Regions from separate parts of the Vallitalea pronyensis genome, predicted to be linked through region 2. Evidence: riboswitches for the same ligand, from Rfam matches in the RefSeq annotation. Region 2 holds a riboswitch; the other holds the start of a gene.
The links. Region 2 has a riboswitch for cyclic di-GMP ahead of HZI73_RS17305 (transglutaminase-like domain-containing protein). Riboswitches for the same ligand answer to the same signal wherever they lie in the genome.

Region 1: another riboswitch for cyclic di-GMP. It lies ahead of HZI73_RS10540 (hypothetical protein); the one in region 2 lies ahead of HZI73_RS17305 (transglutaminase-like domain-containing protein).

Annotation. Positions count from the first base shown of each region.
Region 1 covers NZ_CP058649.1:2,539,446-2,548,404, reverse strand. Annotated here, with positions in the region: gene HZI73_RS10580 (S66 family peptidase) at 1-88, opposite strand, end outside; gene HZI73_RS10575 (hypothetical protein) at 136-921, opposite strand; gene HZI73_RS10570 (GNAT family N-acetyltransferase) at 1,128-1,553, opposite strand; gene HZI73_RS10565 (S-layer homology domain-containing protein) at 1,590-3,722, opposite strand; tRNA gene HZI73_RS10560 (tRNA-Thr) at 4,059-4,132, opposite strand; gene sigH (RNA polymerase sporulation sigma factor SigH) at 4,267-4,911, opposite strand; gene HZI73_RS10550 (NYN domain-containing protein) at 4,923-5,438, opposite strand; gene HZI73_RS10545 (hypothetical protein) at 5,616-5,975, opposite strand; gene HZI73_RS10540 (hypothetical protein) at 6,006-6,785, opposite strand; cyclic di-GMP riboswitch class I at 6,891-6,975, opposite strand; gene rlmB (23S rRNA (guanosine(2251)-2'-O)-methyltransferase RlmB) at 7,206-7,949, opposite strand; gene HZI73_RS10530 (putative polysaccharide biosynthesis protein) at 7,999-8,959, opposite strand, start outside.
Region 2 covers NZ_CP058649.1:4,115,227-4,124,185, forward strand. Annotated here, with positions in the region: gene HZI73_RS17295 (TetR/AcrR family transcriptional regulator) at 1-402, shown strand, start outside; gene HZI73_RS17300 (MATE family efflux transporter) at 421-1,818, opposite strand; gene HZI73_RS17305 (transglutaminase-like domain-containing protein) at 2,166-2,915, opposite strand; cyclic di-GMP riboswitch class I at 2,965-3,042, opposite strand; cyclic di-GMP riboswitch class I at 3,068-3,152, opposite strand; cyclic di-GMP riboswitch class I at 3,185-3,272, opposite strand; gene HZI73_RS17310 (DUF4073 domain-containing protein) at 3,481-8,959, opposite strand, start outside.

The DNA.
Region 1 (8,959 bases), 1.6 Mb from region 2:
AGATATCTGGCAGTATGGCTGGCAAACCATTACTTGGCGATATGATAGCTATTTTTGACCCTCTCTTTAGTGGTTTCGCTTTAATCAATATAAGCCCTCCTTTTCTTCTATTGGTTTTTATGATTAGTTATGCTTTTACTCTCCAAAAAGAGCATCCCAGTTTTCTTCTTGACTAACCTTACCAACTAATTCCTTCATGTCCATCACTTCAATGTATTCTTTATCGTTAAAAGGTCGTCTTTCCATCATGGAATCGTATTTCTTTTTCGGTATCTCATACAAATACTCTTTAATGAATGTTGGATTCCATGTTTCACTATGAATCTTTATTTTATAAGTATCGTCTACTTTTTCAAATATATATTTGGCCGTGCCATAAACCATATGCGTTTTACTTTGAACTTTCTTTTGAACAAATACGGTAGTCCATTCATCTTTGCTGTAATCCTTATAAACATCACTTATTTTTACCTGATGCATTAAGTCATCTTCATCTTCTAATACCTTTTCATAGGATTCTAATGAAAGACCTAAGCTTTCCAAATATTCTTTGGTTTCTTCCATATCCTTCCCAATAAAGTCTTTCATTGTAACGGTTTCATCTAACATACCCATAATACCCGTATACAAAAACTTATCATCCATATCTGTATCCATGAAATATTTCATGTGTGCTTCACGATACGCATCATAAGGTATTTTAAGTTTTCTAAATTGGTACTTTTTTTGTTCAATGAGCTTCACAATGTCCGTTTGCGTCAAAGCCTTTTCATCTGTTTCATCATCATTATGATTATCTGTTTCATCATTTGTCTGGCGATTGGTATCATTCACATCATCTGAACCTTTATATGTATTCATAAACCATACAGATAATATGAGCACAACAACTAGACCCAATATTACACTTAACTTTTTCATATGTCCACTCCCTCATCGTTTAAATAGTCTTACTGTAGACTAGTTACAATACAATCATTCTATGTGTAGATTACCTCCACTAGACCCCTTGACTAATAGATTAAGAATGATTAATACACATTATATAATAAACAGTACAATATGTAAATAGAGTCTTTCATATAGATAAAACCCCTTGTAAAAAGGGTTTTATCTATATATTTCATTTATAATTGTTTGATTAAGATAATCTCTAGTGCTTGAGTTTCAAGAACTAAACATCCACTATCATTATATGCCAATTTCCTATAGAAATGTTGAGCATGCTCATCTGCCTGTGTCGATGTCATCACTTGCTCATAGCTTTGCTTTCTCATTTCTTCTTCCCAAAACTTAACTAAAGCTTTACCAATCTTCTTACCTCTATAGGGTTGTTCTAGAAACAGCATATTCATCATGGGTATGTTATCCCAAAAATAATTGAATCTAAGCCAACCAATTACATTATCCTTATCCTTCACAACGATAACTTCGTTGTCCTTAATCTTCTTATATAACCTATCCTTGTTAATATGCTTATCCATACTCTCTAAATAATCTTTACAATTCATATCTGCGTATTGGAATTCTAACTCTCTATTGAATGTTACCATTCTTCTATACCTCCCTCCAAACGCATATCTTGAATACTATTCCTTTTTACTGTCTAATAAATCATAATTTGTTTTATAAGCTACATTCACCATTTTTATTGCTTGTTCCTTGGTAGCATTTGATATTGGAGCAAAGTTTCCATCTCCCATACCATTCATTATGCCATATTTTGTTAGGAATTGTATTGGTTTAAGGGCCCATTCTTTTGCAATATTACTTTTATCTGAAAAACCATTAACAATATTATCACTCCCACTTAGATCTATATCTGGATTAGATACAGCAATCGTTCTAAACATCATAGCTGCTAGCTCTTGTCTTGTAATAAAAGCATTTGGCTCAAACTGACCTTTACCATTGCCATTAACAATCTTCAGACCATACGCTATTCTAACCATTTCATTATCTGTATCGCTAAATGTCTGTACAGGAGCAGGTATTGGATTATTATCTTTTGAAATTGCTTTGTATAGTTGTACTGCAACTTCACAAAATTCTTCCCTTGTTATATTGCTTGTATAATCATTTTTTACATTATCTGTAAGCAATCCATTGTCTTGAGAATTTATGATGTATGGTATTGCCCAATCTGACGGTTTGCTAGCTGTGTTAAATACAATTGATTCATTATAGGTTTTACCATTTGGTAAATCCATTTCTACTACAATTTCATAGTTACTATCATATAAAAGATCCTGTGTAGAGATTGTATAATTAGAATTTATAATACCTTTTTGAAATAATTCTTTTACCCCATTTGCATATACATAAACGTTTATTGGAATTAATTCATCATTACTCCAATTCAAAGTAATGGACTTATGGGTCACTTTATCTAGTATTTTATTTGTATCAAAATTTGCCTTTATATTCAATGAAGGCGTTTTCATATTACCTTTCTTAAAATTAGTTGTCGATACTCCTGCTTCCCATGCTTCTTTATGAGCATATAATTCGATATAATACTTTTCTCCATCTATAAGATGTGAGATATCCACGTTACTTGATTTTATCATCATTTCGTTTTCATTTAATACTTTTTCATAAAAAACTTTTTCTCTATTCTTATCGTAAATAAAAACTTCATAGAAATCAGGTGTTCCATTTCTAGAAGCAACCCACTTTATTTGAATTTCATTTTTGCTTTCAATATAATCTGATTGAGATAAAATTATTTCTGGGGGCAATAATTGATTGTCTTCAACATTTATTTGAATCTCTCCAACCATTATACTTTCACGGTTGTAATTTTTTGCCCATATTTGAATCCAGTATTTTCCTGAGTTTTTAATCCATGTCTCACCAATTTTAAATGATGAGTTTGTAAAATAAGAGGTATGTTGAGTTTCATATTCTTGTTGAAGGTTTTTGTTATCTGGACCATTAATGTAAATTGTTAATTTCTCAATTGATCCATCATTTGAAGCTATTGATCCTTCTATAGATAAAGTATCTCCTATCTTAAAATCTGTTTGATCGGATAAGAAGGATGTAACATCTCCATCAAATGTCGTCTTACCTAATGAAAAAAACTTCATAACTGGGTCAGGTTTTGGAGCCCTCATGATAGTTATATCTCTCTTTGTGTTATTAACAATATCCACAGTCTCCTGAACTGTTGTATATTCAGGATACATAAACGTTAACTCGTGTAAACCTTTTTCTACCTCATTGAATTCATAATATCCTTTAGAATCTGTAATCGTCTCTAAATTATTATCTAGCAGTACCTTTACACCTGCCATTAACAAATACCCATTATCACTAACATACCCTGATAATTTGTAGTGAGTAATTAATTGGTTAATACTGAACGTTATTTCCTGTATACCTGATTCATTTCCATCACTATCACATGCATTTACAGCTACCCTTATCATATGTCCTGGTGTTATTTTATCTGCTGTTAATAAGTATGATTCACCATCTATTTTAGTGCTATTTTCTATATAATTACCACTTGTCAAATCTTCAATAAGAACATGATAATAATCTGCTTCAACAATCTTTGTCCACGCTATATTTATATCGCTCCACTCAATCATGTCACCATCATAAGGATATGTTATTTCCGGTGTTTGTACAGTTGCCATACATGTTTGCATCGTTAAAAAATAGATAATTGTGCATGTAGTTAATCCTACAAGTGAAAGCATTGTTCTTTTCATTTTAGTTAGTCTCCTTCATGTTAATATATTAGGTCCATACAACTTGCATAACATGTTTAGTTACCATTGTTGTTATATTTTTACAAATTATGCAACATTATCATAATAATAACAGATAGCTAATTGTTAAGCAATAAAAAAACTATCAATCAATTTATGGATGAGGGTTACATGAAAGTATTAACTGATTAATGGTTCATACACAATTATTAAGACCACTAAAAAAAGCGCCAGCAAAACGCTGACGATTATTAAAATGTAATTTATTTATTATGTATCATTTAAATAATATAATATACATCAAAAAAAAGCCCTTCAATTTGAAAGACTTCTGCAAGCTCCAAGCCGGATTTGAACCGGCGGTCTCGGCCTTACCATGGCCGCGCTCTAACCACCTGAGCCATTGGAGCATTTTCAGCACCTATACTATTATAGCACAAATTTTTATTTTGACAAGTAGTTAAATCATTTATTTTATTGTTAATGTATAGGATGGCTCATCTTATCAAAAAACCTGTCCTTATTAAGCATATAAAAGGATTGGTTATACATTTTTTTCAATGAGTATAGCCTCAACCTTCTTCTTAATACGTTGTAAGGCATTATCAATGGATTTAACTGGGCGTATCAAATATTCTGCTATTTCCACATAGCTTTTACCGTCAATATAGCATCGTAAAACTTCTTTTTCAAGTTTACTTAACCTTGCGGAGAGTTCATGTTCAATGATGCTTAGATTTTCCTGACCAATTAACAAATCTTCTGGGTTAATGATTTTTTGGGACGGCATTTTATCAATAAGTGTTGCTTTATCATTTTCCTCTTCATAGGATGGTTTGTTAAGTGATATGTATGAATTAAGAGGCAGGTGTTTTTGTCTTGTTGACGCTTTTACTGCTGATATGATTTGTCTTGTGACACATAAATCGGCGAAGGAATAAAAAGAAGCTGTTTTTTCTTCCTTAAAATCTCGGATAGCTTTAAACAGTCCAATCATGCCTTCCTGAATAATATCGTCTCGACTTGCGCCGATTAAGAAATAAGATTTTGCTTTCTTTTCTACCAGTATCTTATATTTATTCATGAGATAATCAAGAGCTTCATTATCCCCATCTCTTACAATCGCTACCAATTCTTCGTCTGAGTTTGTAAGGTATGAATCGTACCAAGTTGCTTGATCCAACTGCATCAACCTCCGTATTATTTTCTACGCATCTTTTCCATCCACTCTAACACACCTGAGTCCAAATGCCCTTCTAATCGGTTACTATGATCTAATTGTTTCTTCTCAATGAACTTCTTGCGCATGTTTTTTTCCACTTGTTTTACTTCGGTGTAGAGTTCTCTAGCGGACATACGGCTTGCACCTTTTCCTAATATAATAATCTGTTCAAGCCCGTCGGAAGTTGCTACACGTACACGGTAATCACGACCAATTTGGTGAACCACTTTTTCAATATAGTGGTCCGCCGTTTCTACTTCTTTCGTAAATACCACATTAATATTATGATATGTTATCACTTTTCGAGTGCCTTTTACACGATGAGCATCAAATACAACGATAACGTCAATCTTCTTATAGCCTTGATAATTGGATAGAATCTCCAGTAATCTGCTTCTGGCTATTTCAAGGTTTTGCTCATTCACAATTCTTCTTAGCTCGTCCCAAGCATGAATCACATTGTAACCATCTACTAATAAGAATTCTCTTGCCAAATTTCATCGCCTTCCAATCTGTTTTGAAAGCATTTTAAGTATACTACACTATTAACTGTTTGTAAACGTTATATAACTTAAAAATTCAATACAAAAAGAGGCTGTTATCATGAAATACCACATTGTACTTGGCATGACCATGAAACCGCCTCTTTTATAGGGATTTTTATATGAATACTATAGACTATTAATCACTTCTTCAGGTGTATTAACTACGGTGAATATTTGATCAAAATCAGCTCCACACAAACGCTTTACTTGTGACATGGCAATAACAGAATCCAGTTTAACAAGATAACGTTTTTTAAAGGGAGCTTCTTTGTATATATTAAGCACTTCTGCTAGTATTTGCCCTACTTCTGGAGTTGAAGTGGTTTGCTTTCTTCCATCTGCTAAAAAGCTATACTCTCTAGGGTTAATACTGTTTAATTTAGCAACAAAATCATCTTTATACTTTTTTGCCTCGTCAAGATTAAACATACCTTCTGCCACGATACTTAAGAGCTTTTTACTTGTGTTAATATCAATTTTATACATGTGTCGCTTCCTCCTCAAATATTGGTCTTATTAAATATTATATTCTGAGTCTAAAGCTCTATAAAAGATTCTACAGTCGCAAGAAACGTCCTCTGGAATACTTTTGAAATGCTCTGTTTCGGAATATTTAGTTAAGATGGGCATATTATTTTCATCATAGACTAAGGAATATTTTAGATATTTATCAAAGATTACCGCTGACTTATAATTGGTTGCTTCAAGAAAAATACCTTTGTAGTTTCTAGCTATGGCATCCTTCTCACATATATCAATTAAATCCATGGCGATATCTTTTCTAAACTTTTCTAATTTGATACCTATCATAAACATGTGTACAAATTGGCTCTTCTCGATTAGAATATTCTTCTTGTTATACAACGTTTCCAAAAATCGCTTATCAAGATCATCAAGCAATTTACATATGATATTCATGGGCTCAAGATTACCAGTAAAAGCTGGCGTTTCTTCTGCAGGGTCGTAATCCTCGTTGGCAAAAACCCCAATTATTTTCTTATTTCTTTTGTTAATGGCTATGTAGCATAGACCATGGTGAACAACACTCTTGATGTACTCATGAACAAATATTGTGAAATCAGCTACTGACAGACCTACTGCTTTAACCATTGGCTCTGATATAGTGGCTCCTTTGACTGTGACACCGGCAAATGTCTGTGCAAGACATCTGGATGCTTCTTCGACTAGAGCATGATCATGACAATCTAATCGTTTATACTCAAGCTCTAAATCTATTTCGTCAAAATATCGTTCTGCAATGATTTCTTCAAAATTTACATTAATGGTTTTTTCCATTAAATCCCCTCTTTCGACGACTTTTTTTGTTTAGCACATCTTTTTCCTTACTCGAGAATTGCATAACAAAACAGCTCCTTCAACAAAGTAGCTGCCTGGTGGATAATAGGCAACCTGGCAATCATAGGATGTTTCCCTTAGACCCATAGCTTTGCGTCCCTATCTTTCGATAGGTTTGCTATTAACTATAAAATATGATATTTAATATAATGGAATTATACCATATTTATCCAATTTATTCAATTTAATTTTACATACTATGACAAAAAATGATATAATTGCTTTAATTCATTTTATTTGTTCATAAAAATACTAAGAACCTTGTGTAAGTGTATTTATACAAAGTTGTAAGAAAACAGCCTTATATACCCATAAAAAAACCGCTATATCACTAAGGAATAGCGGTTTTCTACTTTTTCTCTATTTATAATCTCTTTGTCTAAGCGCCTCATAAGTCAAAATACCTGCTGCAACAGACGCATTTAAAGAGGTAATGTTACCCTTCATAGGCACTTTTACCATAAAATCGCATTTTTCTTTTACATGGTGGGACACCCCATCACCTTCATTACCTATAACGATACCTAAAGACCCTTTTAAGTCTATATCGTACATGATATCACCATCCATGTCCGCACATGCTATCCACATACCTTGTTTTTTTAACTCATCAATGGTTCTTGCAACATTAGTTACCCGAGCCACTGGTGTATGTTCAATAGCGCCAGCCGACGTCTTAGCTACAGTTGCTGTTAGACCTACAGCCCTTCGTTTGGGTATGATAACCCCATGTACACCTGCGATATTTGCAGTCCTTAGTATGGCTCCTAAATTATGGGGGTCTTCTATACTATCCAGAATAAGTAGAAAAGGTGATTCGTCCTTCTCTTTGGCATCATTGAGTATGTCTTGTACGTCCACATAATCATAAGCTGCTGCATAAGCAACAACCCCTTGATGTTTCGTTGTGCCTGTTATGTCATGTAATTTATCTTTGCCCACAAACTGCAAGAAAATACTTCGCTTTCTCGCCTCTGCTACAATTTTTTTAAGTGGTCCATCATGTTTACCATCAATGACAAACAATTTGTCAATGCTGCGCTCTGCCTTAAGTGCTTCTAATACGGCATTTCTGCCAATAAGTATCAAATCCTTATTATCCATTACTTTATCCTTCCTTATGTGTGTCATCTATGTGAAAACATTATACCTATTATTTTTTTATAAGCCCTAATTTCTTTAATTTTGCAATAACCTTCGTATGATTGGGCAGGAAGCTGAGGTCCTCTTCCTGTAACGCTTTTGTAGCAAATAACACGATAAAATAGATGATCATACCACTTATAATGGTCAACACTGTGGCGATGAGATTACTATGAAGAATACCTATGGTCCCTTTATAGATAAAAAACACACTAATTCCCATAATAACCGATGCTAATATCGGTTTCACAAACACACTCGTCTTATCCAGTATGACACCCGTTTCTTTTTTTAATTTCCAATAATTGAGGCTTACAAACACAACATAGTAACAGATGGAACCGATTATAGCACCTCTTAACTGAAAGTCACTTGCAATCAGATGATAGTTAATGGCGTATTTAATGCCAACACTAACGAGAAGAGCCATAGCGGGATACAAATATTTGCCCATGCCTTGTAATATGCCAGCTAAAGTCTGCCCAATAATCATGAGTACAAGACAGATACCAAATAATTGTAAATAGTCATTGGCCTTAACCCTAAAGATCATTGTCATAATGGGATTTGCTAAAATTATAATACCCGTAGCAGCTGGTAGACCTAATAATAAACTTAGTCGAATACCTAATGAAATCTTATTGCGCACTTCCTGTTTATTCTTCTGTACCATGGCTGTGGATATGGCAGGAAGAATACTAATCATGAGGGCTAGACTAATGGTCAATGGCACATTAATAATGGTTAATGCTTTTCCCATAAAACCATACATATGGCTTACTTGTTCTTTACTAAATCCGATGGCTTGCATCCTTTTAAATATGGTTATTGTATCGATGAAATTCATGACAGAATAAGCAGCCGTAGCCAGAGATATTGGAATGGCCAGTTTAGCTAACTGCTTCCCAACTTGTCCAAAAGTAACTTCTTTATAACGCTTTGCTACCTTTGATTCTTCTGTATGAATTTTT
Region 2 (8,959 bases):
CTTTTAGGATTTTCATTAAGTGCATCCATTATCTTCAATCTCATTGACCAACATGAAACCTTGGGGGAATTATTCCTTGCTGCATATAATTCTTGTATTATTTCAGAACACATTGTCCAAGTTGCAAGTACAATGACAAAAGACTGGTTTAGCGCATATAACCCAACTTTTTCTACTATAGAGTACTATCACCGAGCTATCCTTATTAGGGGTATGTACCAAAGCCTTATATGGAATTATTTATGCAAGAAGAATATTGCTCTGCCAGATACTGTTCATTTACTGATTAGAACAATCAACCAGATTTTTAATGTCCCCAGTGATAAAATTGAAGACATTCTATCACTGAGTCAACAAATTATGAAGGACAATGATATGTCCATTCTCGGATATGATATTTAGTTTCTAAACAGCCAAGCTCTATTTTTCAATGGACTCAGGCTGTTCTTCTTTTTTATGGACAACGGCCATTTCCATCCACTTACCCTTTTTATAGAAATAATACATAAAGAAGAAACTCACTACAAAGGATAATCCCATGCCTAACCAAACACCTTTTATGCCTAAACCTGTATAGGACAGACCATAAGCCATAGGGATTCTGAACACCCAGAGGCATATTAAACTTAACCACATGGATACAGAGGCTGCTCCTGCTCCTTGGAATACATTGGACATAACAATTCTACAGCCAACAAATGCAAAGAATAACGTAACCCCATACACATAATAACGTCCCAGTTCAATAACAGCTTCATCATCTGAGAATATGGAGAAAAATACCGATGGGAATATGGAAAAGATGATTCCCAATACTAACAGAATGATAAAAACAGCTTTCATGGCATACTTGCCACTTTCATAAGCGCGATCCTTTTGACCCGCTCCCAGGTTCTGCCCTACGATAGAACTAGCTGCTTGTGAAAGTCCCATTGCAGGCATGAATAGTAAGGATTCAAGCCTTGCACCAATACCATGTACAGCACCAGCAACAGCACCAAACATATTCACACGCCCCATAATAACGGTACCACCTAAGCTTATGACAGCCTGTGAAATACTAGAAGGTACACCTATTTTAAACAGTTGTTTAGTAATACCAAAATCTACTTTAAAATTCCGCAAATTCATTCTTAAGAATGTTTTACCACGAAGTACGACATAAAAAATATAAATGGAAGCAAAAAACCTGGAGAAAACAGTAGCATAGGCAGCACCAGATATACCAAGCTCAGGGAATATCCACCAGCCAAAGATTAAAAAGGGATCAAGTACCATGTTCATAATACCTGATACAATGCCTGCAATCATGGGTGTTCTTGTGTCACCAACACCTCGCAATATGCCACTCATAATAAAAAAGATAAACATAAATAGCATACCAACCATGATGATGATAAAGTAATCTTTAGCAATAGGAATAATTTCTGGTGGTGTTTTCAACAGATTGAATAATTCTTCATAAAATATTATACCCGCCCCAACAAATAAGAGTGCAACAACACCAATAACAATTAAGGAAGTATACGTGACTTCATCCACTTTTTTGTACTCTTTTGCTCCATAGTATTGGGCTGCTAATGTAGCTGACCCAATGCCCAATCCAGCAGCTAAGGATACTAATACAAACACAACGGAAAAAGTAACTGTTACTGCTGCTATGGCATCCGTGCTGTTTTCCAATTTTCCTACCCAATATGTATCTGCCATGTTATAAACAACTTGTATTAAGTTGGCTATCATTAAAGGCCATGCTAAGACCCATAGATTTTTTTTAATATTGCCTTTCGTGGCATCAATGTTCATGCTTTTCTTCATAAGTAATCCTTTCTGTGTGAATCAAAACTCTATTTTCCTTAAACAATAGGGTATATACAGAGCTTTCTCAAGTTTCAGTGGCGCTATTCTATTAATAGTAATATAAATGACTCAATGGGTCAAGACTGATATCCAAGAATATTGAAAAAGTAATCTGCCCACTATCATTACATTAAATTAAAAATAATTATACATAAAAAAAGGTATTAAAGAAAGAGATATTAAAAGAAAATGATAGGCTGATATACTATGATTGGTTATAGACCATTACATATTAAGACATAGAAAAAAGATGGGTATAGACTTTTAAATTAAAACTTATGAGAGGGTGCAAATATTATTCATGATTAAAAAACCTTAAGAACACTATAATCTGAAGGATTCTTTTCATAAGAAATTTGAATACCTTCGGTTATATATGCCGAATCAGTGGTCGTGTCTACAACTATCCATTCACCATCTATAAGAACTTCATTCCAAGCATGATAGACAGAAGTAAAGTTACTATCGCCATGAACAAGCTTTGTAGGAATATCAATACTTCTTAGCATAGCAGCCATTAAAGAAGCATAATCGTAACATATTCCTTTACCTTCAATCAACGTTTCATTGGGTGATGGTAAATATCTGCTACTTATGTTAATAGCTTTTTCATGGTCATAGTGAACGTTATGAATAACGTATTCATAGATTACTTCGAGTTTCTCTCTGTCAGTCTTGGCATTTTTAGTCAGTTCTTGAGCCAGAATAGCTGCACTTGAGTTGCTTGTCCATTCTACATTCTGAACATTTGCTAAGAATACTGCATGATTACTTGAATTCATATGTACCTTGTCAGATGTTAATAGTTTGTACTTATTACCATCTGTTCTTTGATATAATCCTATCGTATACTCACCATTGCCCATTTGTAATGGCAGCTCCTCATTAGATGAATAAAGGTTATAGATATATTTCTGAGAACCTTTTTTCACGACAACTTTCAAATCTGAATAATTAGTAGCATCATATTGGATACTTACTGTGCCGTTATCAGTATTGACCTTTATAATTTCAGTTGCAGCATATACAGATATTCCAGTAAATACTACACACATCAATGCAACTATAAAAGTTAATACTATTTTCTTCAGTTGAAACTCTCCCTTCGGCACCTGGCTATCTTCATTTGAAGACCCTATAGTTTTGCGTCCCTACCTCACGATAGGTTTGCCATATTCGTGGGAAAGAAAAGTAATAAAACTCTTCTTTCGGTAACTGGCTGCCATATCATCTCTGACTTAGGCCCTGTAGTTTTGCGTCTTCAGCTTTCGCTGAATTTGCCGCTTCGAGAAAAGATTCGATTACTAGGTAATCAAAGTCTTCCTCTGGTAGCTGGCTGTCATAGCTTATAAAAAGCGTTAGACCCTATAGCTTTGTGTCACATACTTTCGTATGCTTTACGATTTACAGAATAATACCGGTCAATACTGCCGACGCTTTGACTACCCTCTCATGTACATTATACCACAAATTACCAACATGGTAAATATATCTCAGGCTTATAATCTCACAATCTCATCCAATAGTAATCTGAGATTTTACTAAACCTATATGCCTCCCTGCTACATGTAAAATAAGGGTCTAGTTTATTATACTAGACACCTTATTTTAAGAGTAAACTTAATTGTTTTCTTCAATATTTTCTTTCTTTTTTGATTTTGCCGCTGCTGCTTCAATATCTCCATTTGCCCAATGTTCTTTTGAAACATCCTCAAAGGAAGGTTCTTCCAAATCTAACATAGGTCTGGCAATAATTTTATTCATCATAATGACAATTTGTTCTCTAGCCGTATCCATGTTCGGTCTAAAGGTGTTATCACCAAAGCCTTTAACAACCCCAGCATTATACAGCTTGTTAATATACTTTTCTGCCCAATGCCCTTTAACATCAATAAATGTTGAATCACGATCATCCACAACAGCACCAACATATTCCCAATATGCGGAGAATACAACTGCAATTTCTGAACGCTTAATTGGTGCATTAGGTCTAAAGGTTCCATCACTATATCCCCTAAATAAGCCAATGTTAGTTACTGCTTGAATATATTGATAGCTCCAATGGTTAATGGTTACATCTGTATACTGGTTATTGCCCGCATGATCCGTATCTAATTTTAATATCCTTGCAAACATAGCGGCTACTTCAGCTCTGGTAACAGCTTTTTTAGGTTTAAAAGAACCATCTGGAAATCCTTTAACATAAGGATCAAAGAATTCAACTGCACCAAGTGGTGTAATATCCTCCTCAATTATCATTTCTTCTTCTAATCCAATGTCATCATTTTCTTCGCCATCTGATGGACTGCCATTACCGTTAGAAGGGGTTCCTCCTCCATCGTTTGAAGGATTACCACCGCCTCCATTTGATGGATTGCCACCGCCTCCATCTCCACCTTGGGAAGCATTAGCGGTAAAGACTACAACAGTTGATGGACTCGCATTTGTTATGATCGTGCTTTTATACCTTACTTTGACTGTTACATTGCCAGAGAACTTAGGAACAGGATTTGTATTGTATACGATCCAGTTGCTGCCACCATCTGTTGAATACTCCATTGTATCATCTGCGCCTATCAAAATATTTGAACTATCATTACCTGTTACATATGGAGCAGAAGGTGTGTTCTTTGTGAACACTACTTCCGTAATCGGTCCTGCATTAATTGTTGGTGTTTCTTGATATCTCACATAAACGGTTACACTACCTAGGAATGTTGGTACATTATTATCATCGTATGCTGTCCAAGTAGTACCACCATTGGTTGAGTATTCCATTGTTTCATCCGCACCATTTAAGAGATTACCATTATCATCCCCAGTTACAGAAGGTGCTTTATTTAAGTTTACATTTTTCATGCTTACTAATTCACCAATATTAGCGGTTACTGTAATGCTTCCATGAGGTGCATCATTGGTTATGGTTACCATTCCATTGCCATCAATACTTACACCGCTTACTTCTTCTTGAAATGACCACTTAACTGTATCTGCTGTCATGATGTTTCCGTATTGGTCTTTTACTTCTGTTGTGTAAGTTACAGTTGTAGGATTATTTATTTCTGTTGGTACGGTTGTTTCGTCTAATCCGTTTACTGTTATGCTTGTTGCGACAGCTGGTGCTTTTTTAAGATTGACTAGCTTACTATCTGTAATACTTCCGCTTGTTGCTATGATTGTGAATTGTGTTCCTGGTGCTTTGTTTGTTACAGTTACTTGTCCAGTGGCATCTATACTAACACCCTCTACAGATTCTTTCAGTGACCATGTTGCTTTTTGTCCTATCATGATATTTCCGTATTGATCTTTTACTTCTGCTGTGTAAGTAACAGTTGTAGGACTACTTAATTCTGTTGGTACAGTTATTTCATCTAATCCATCTACTGTCACGCTTGTTACAATTGCTGATGCTTTTTTAAGACTAACTAACTTACTATAAGTAACACTTCCACTTGTTGCTATAACTGTGAATTCTGTCCCTGGCGCTTTATTTGTTAGCGTTACTTGTCCATTGGTATCTATGCTGACGCCTTCTACAGCTTCTTTTAATGACCATGTTACTTCTTCTGTCATTATATTTCCGTACTGGTCTTTCATTTCTGCTGTATATGTTGAAGTTGTTGGACTATCTACTTCTATTGGTACGGTTATTTCAGCTAATCCATTTACTACAACACTTGTTATTATAGCTGGTGCTTTATTAAGATTAACTGACTTACTTCCTGTTTTACTTCCGCTTGTTGCTATAATTGTGAATTCTGTTCCTGGCGCTTTATTTGTTACCGTTACTTGTCCATTGGCATCAATACTGACACCTTCTACAGCTTCTTTTAATGACCATGTTACTTCTTCTATCATTATATTTCCGTACTGGTCTTTTATTATTGCTGTGTAAGTAACATTTGAAGGACTATCTATTTCTGTTGGTACAGTTATCTCATCTAAACCATTTACTGTCACGCTTGCAACCATAGCTGTTGCTTTTTTAAGATTAACTACCTTACTATCTGTAACACTTCCACTTGTTGCTATGACTGTTAATTCCGTTCCTGGTGCTTTATTTGTTAGCGTTACTTTTCCAGTGTTATCTATGCTGACGCCTTCTACAACTTTTTGTAATGACCAGTTTATTTCTTCACCTGTAATGATGTTTCCGTACTGGTCTTTAATCACTGCTACGTAAGTCACATTTGTAGGACTGCCTACTTCTGTTGGTACAGTTATTTCATCTAAACCGTTTATTGTTACACTTGAAACCATAGCTGGTGCTTTATTAAGACTAACTAGCTTACTATCTGTAACGCTTCCACTTGTTGCTATAATTGTAAAATCTGTATCTGGTGCTTTGTTTGTTACAGTTACTTGCCCATTGGCATCAATACTGACACCTTCTACTGCTTTTTGTAATGACCAGTTTACTTCTTCACCTGTCATGATGTTTCCGTATTGATCTTTTACTTCTGCGGTATATGTTGAAGTTGTTGGACTATCTACTTCTATTGGTACGGTTACTTCAGCTAATCCATTTACTACAACACTTGTTACGATAGCTGGTGCTTTTTTAAGATTGACTAGCTTACTATCTGTAACACTTCCGCTTGTTGCTATGATTGTGAATTCTGTTCCTGGGGCTTTATTCGTTATAGTTGCTTGTCCATTTGCATCTATACTGGCGCCTTCTACAGCTTCTTTTAATGACCATGTTACTTCTTCTGTCATGATATTTCCGTATTGGTCTTTTATTTCTGCTGTGTAAGTTATATTTGTAGGGCTACTTAATTCTGTTGGTACAGTTATTTCATCTAATCCGTTTACAATCACACTTGTTACAATTGCTGATGCTTTTTTAAGATTAACTAACTTACTATCTGTAACGCTTCCACTTGTTGCTATAACTGTGAATTCTGTCCCTGGCGCTTTATTTGTTACAGATACTTTTCCAGTTGCATCTATGCTGATGCCTTCTACTGCTTCTTTTAATGACCATGTTACTTCTTCACCTGTCATGATGTTTCCGTATTGATCTTTTACTTCTGTGATATATGTTGAAGTTGTTGGACTATCTACTTCTGTTGGTACGGTTATTTCAGCTAATCCATTTACTACAACACTTGTTACGATAGATGATGCTTTATTAAGATTAACTAGCTTACTATCTGTAACGCTTCCACTTGTTGCTATAACTGAGAATTCCGTTCCTGGTGCTTCATTTGTTAGCGTTACTTTTCCATTGGCATCTATACTGATGCCTTCTACTGCTTCTTTTAATGACCAGTTTATTTCTTCACCTGTCATGATATTTCCGTACTGGTCTTTAATCACTGCTACGTAAGTCACATTTGTAGGACTATTTAATTCTCTTGGTACAGTTATTTCATCTAAACCGTTTATTGTTACGCTTGTTACGATAGCTGATGCTTTATTAAGATTAACTAGCTTACTATGTGTAACGCTTCCACTTTTTGCTATGACTGTGAATTCTGTTCCTAGTGCTTTATTCGTTACAGATACTTGTCCATTGGCATCTATACTGACACCTTCTACAGCTTCTTTTAATGACCAAGTTATTTCTTCACCTGTCATGATGTTTCCGTACTGGTCTTTAATCACTGCTACGTAAGTCACATTTGTAGGACTATCTATTTCTGTTGGTACAGTTATTTCATCTAAACCATTTATTGTTACACTTGCAACCATAGCTGGTGCTTTTTTAAGATTAACTACTTTACTTCCTGTTTCACTTCCACTTGTAGCTATAATTATTAATTCTGTCCCTGGTGCTTTATTCGTTACAGTTACTTGTCCATTGGCATCTATACTGACGCCTTCTATAGCTTCTTTTAATGACCATGTTACTTCTTCTGTTATGATATCTCCGTATTGGTCTTTTATTATTGCTGTGTAAGTAACATTTGAAGGACTGCCTACTTCTGTTGGTACAGTTATCTCATCTAAACCATTTACTGTCACGCTTGCAACCATAGCTGTTGCTTTATTAAGATTAACTAACTTACTATCTGTAACACTTCCACTTGTTGCTATGACTGTGAATTCTGTTCCAGATGCTTTATTCGTTACAGATACTTCCCCATTAGCATCTATACTGACACCTTCCACTGTTTCTTGTAATGACCATGTTACTTCTTCACCTGTCATGATATTCCCGTATTGATCCTTTATTTCTGCTACGTAAGTCACATTTGTTGGACTATCTATTTCTGTAGGCACAGTTATTTCATCTAATCCATCTACTGTCACGCTTGTTATTATAGATGATGCTCTTTTTAGATTGACTACTATGCTTCCTGTTTCACTTCCACTTGTAGCTATAATTGTGAATTCTGTTCCTGGCGCTTTATTTGTTACAGTTACTTTTCCAGTGGCATCTACACTTATACCCTCTATAGCTTCTTGAAGGGACCATTCCACATCTTGGTTTGTCATAATGTTTCCATACTGGTCTTTTGCTATTGCTGTGTAAGTAACATTTGAAGGACTGGCTACTTCTGTTGGTACAGTTATCTCATCCAAACCATTTACTGTTACGCTTGTTACAATAGCTGGTGCTTTTTTAAGACTAACTAACTTACTATCTGTAACGCTTCTACTTGTTGCTATAATTGTGAATTCTGTTCCTGGTGCTTTATTTGTTACAGTTACTTTTCCAGTTTCATCTATGCTGATGCCTTCTACTGCTTCTTTTAATGACCATGTTACTTCTTCTGTCATTATATTTCCGTACTGGTTTTTTATTTCAGCTGTATATATTGAAGTTGTTGGACTATCTACTTCTATTGGTACGGTTATTTCATCTAATCCGTTTACTACAACACTTGTTACGATAGATGATGCTTTATTAAGATTAACTAGCTTACTATCTGTAACGCTTCCACTTGTTGCTATGACTGTAAATTCTGTTCCTGGGGCCTTATTAGTTACAGTTACTTTTCCATTGGCATCTATACTGACACCCTCTACAGCTTCTTTTAATGACCATGTTGCTTCTTCTGTCATTATATTTCCGTACTGGTCTTTTATTTCTGCTGTGTAAGTTGAAGTTGTTGGACTATCTACTTCTATTGGTACGGTTATTTCAGCT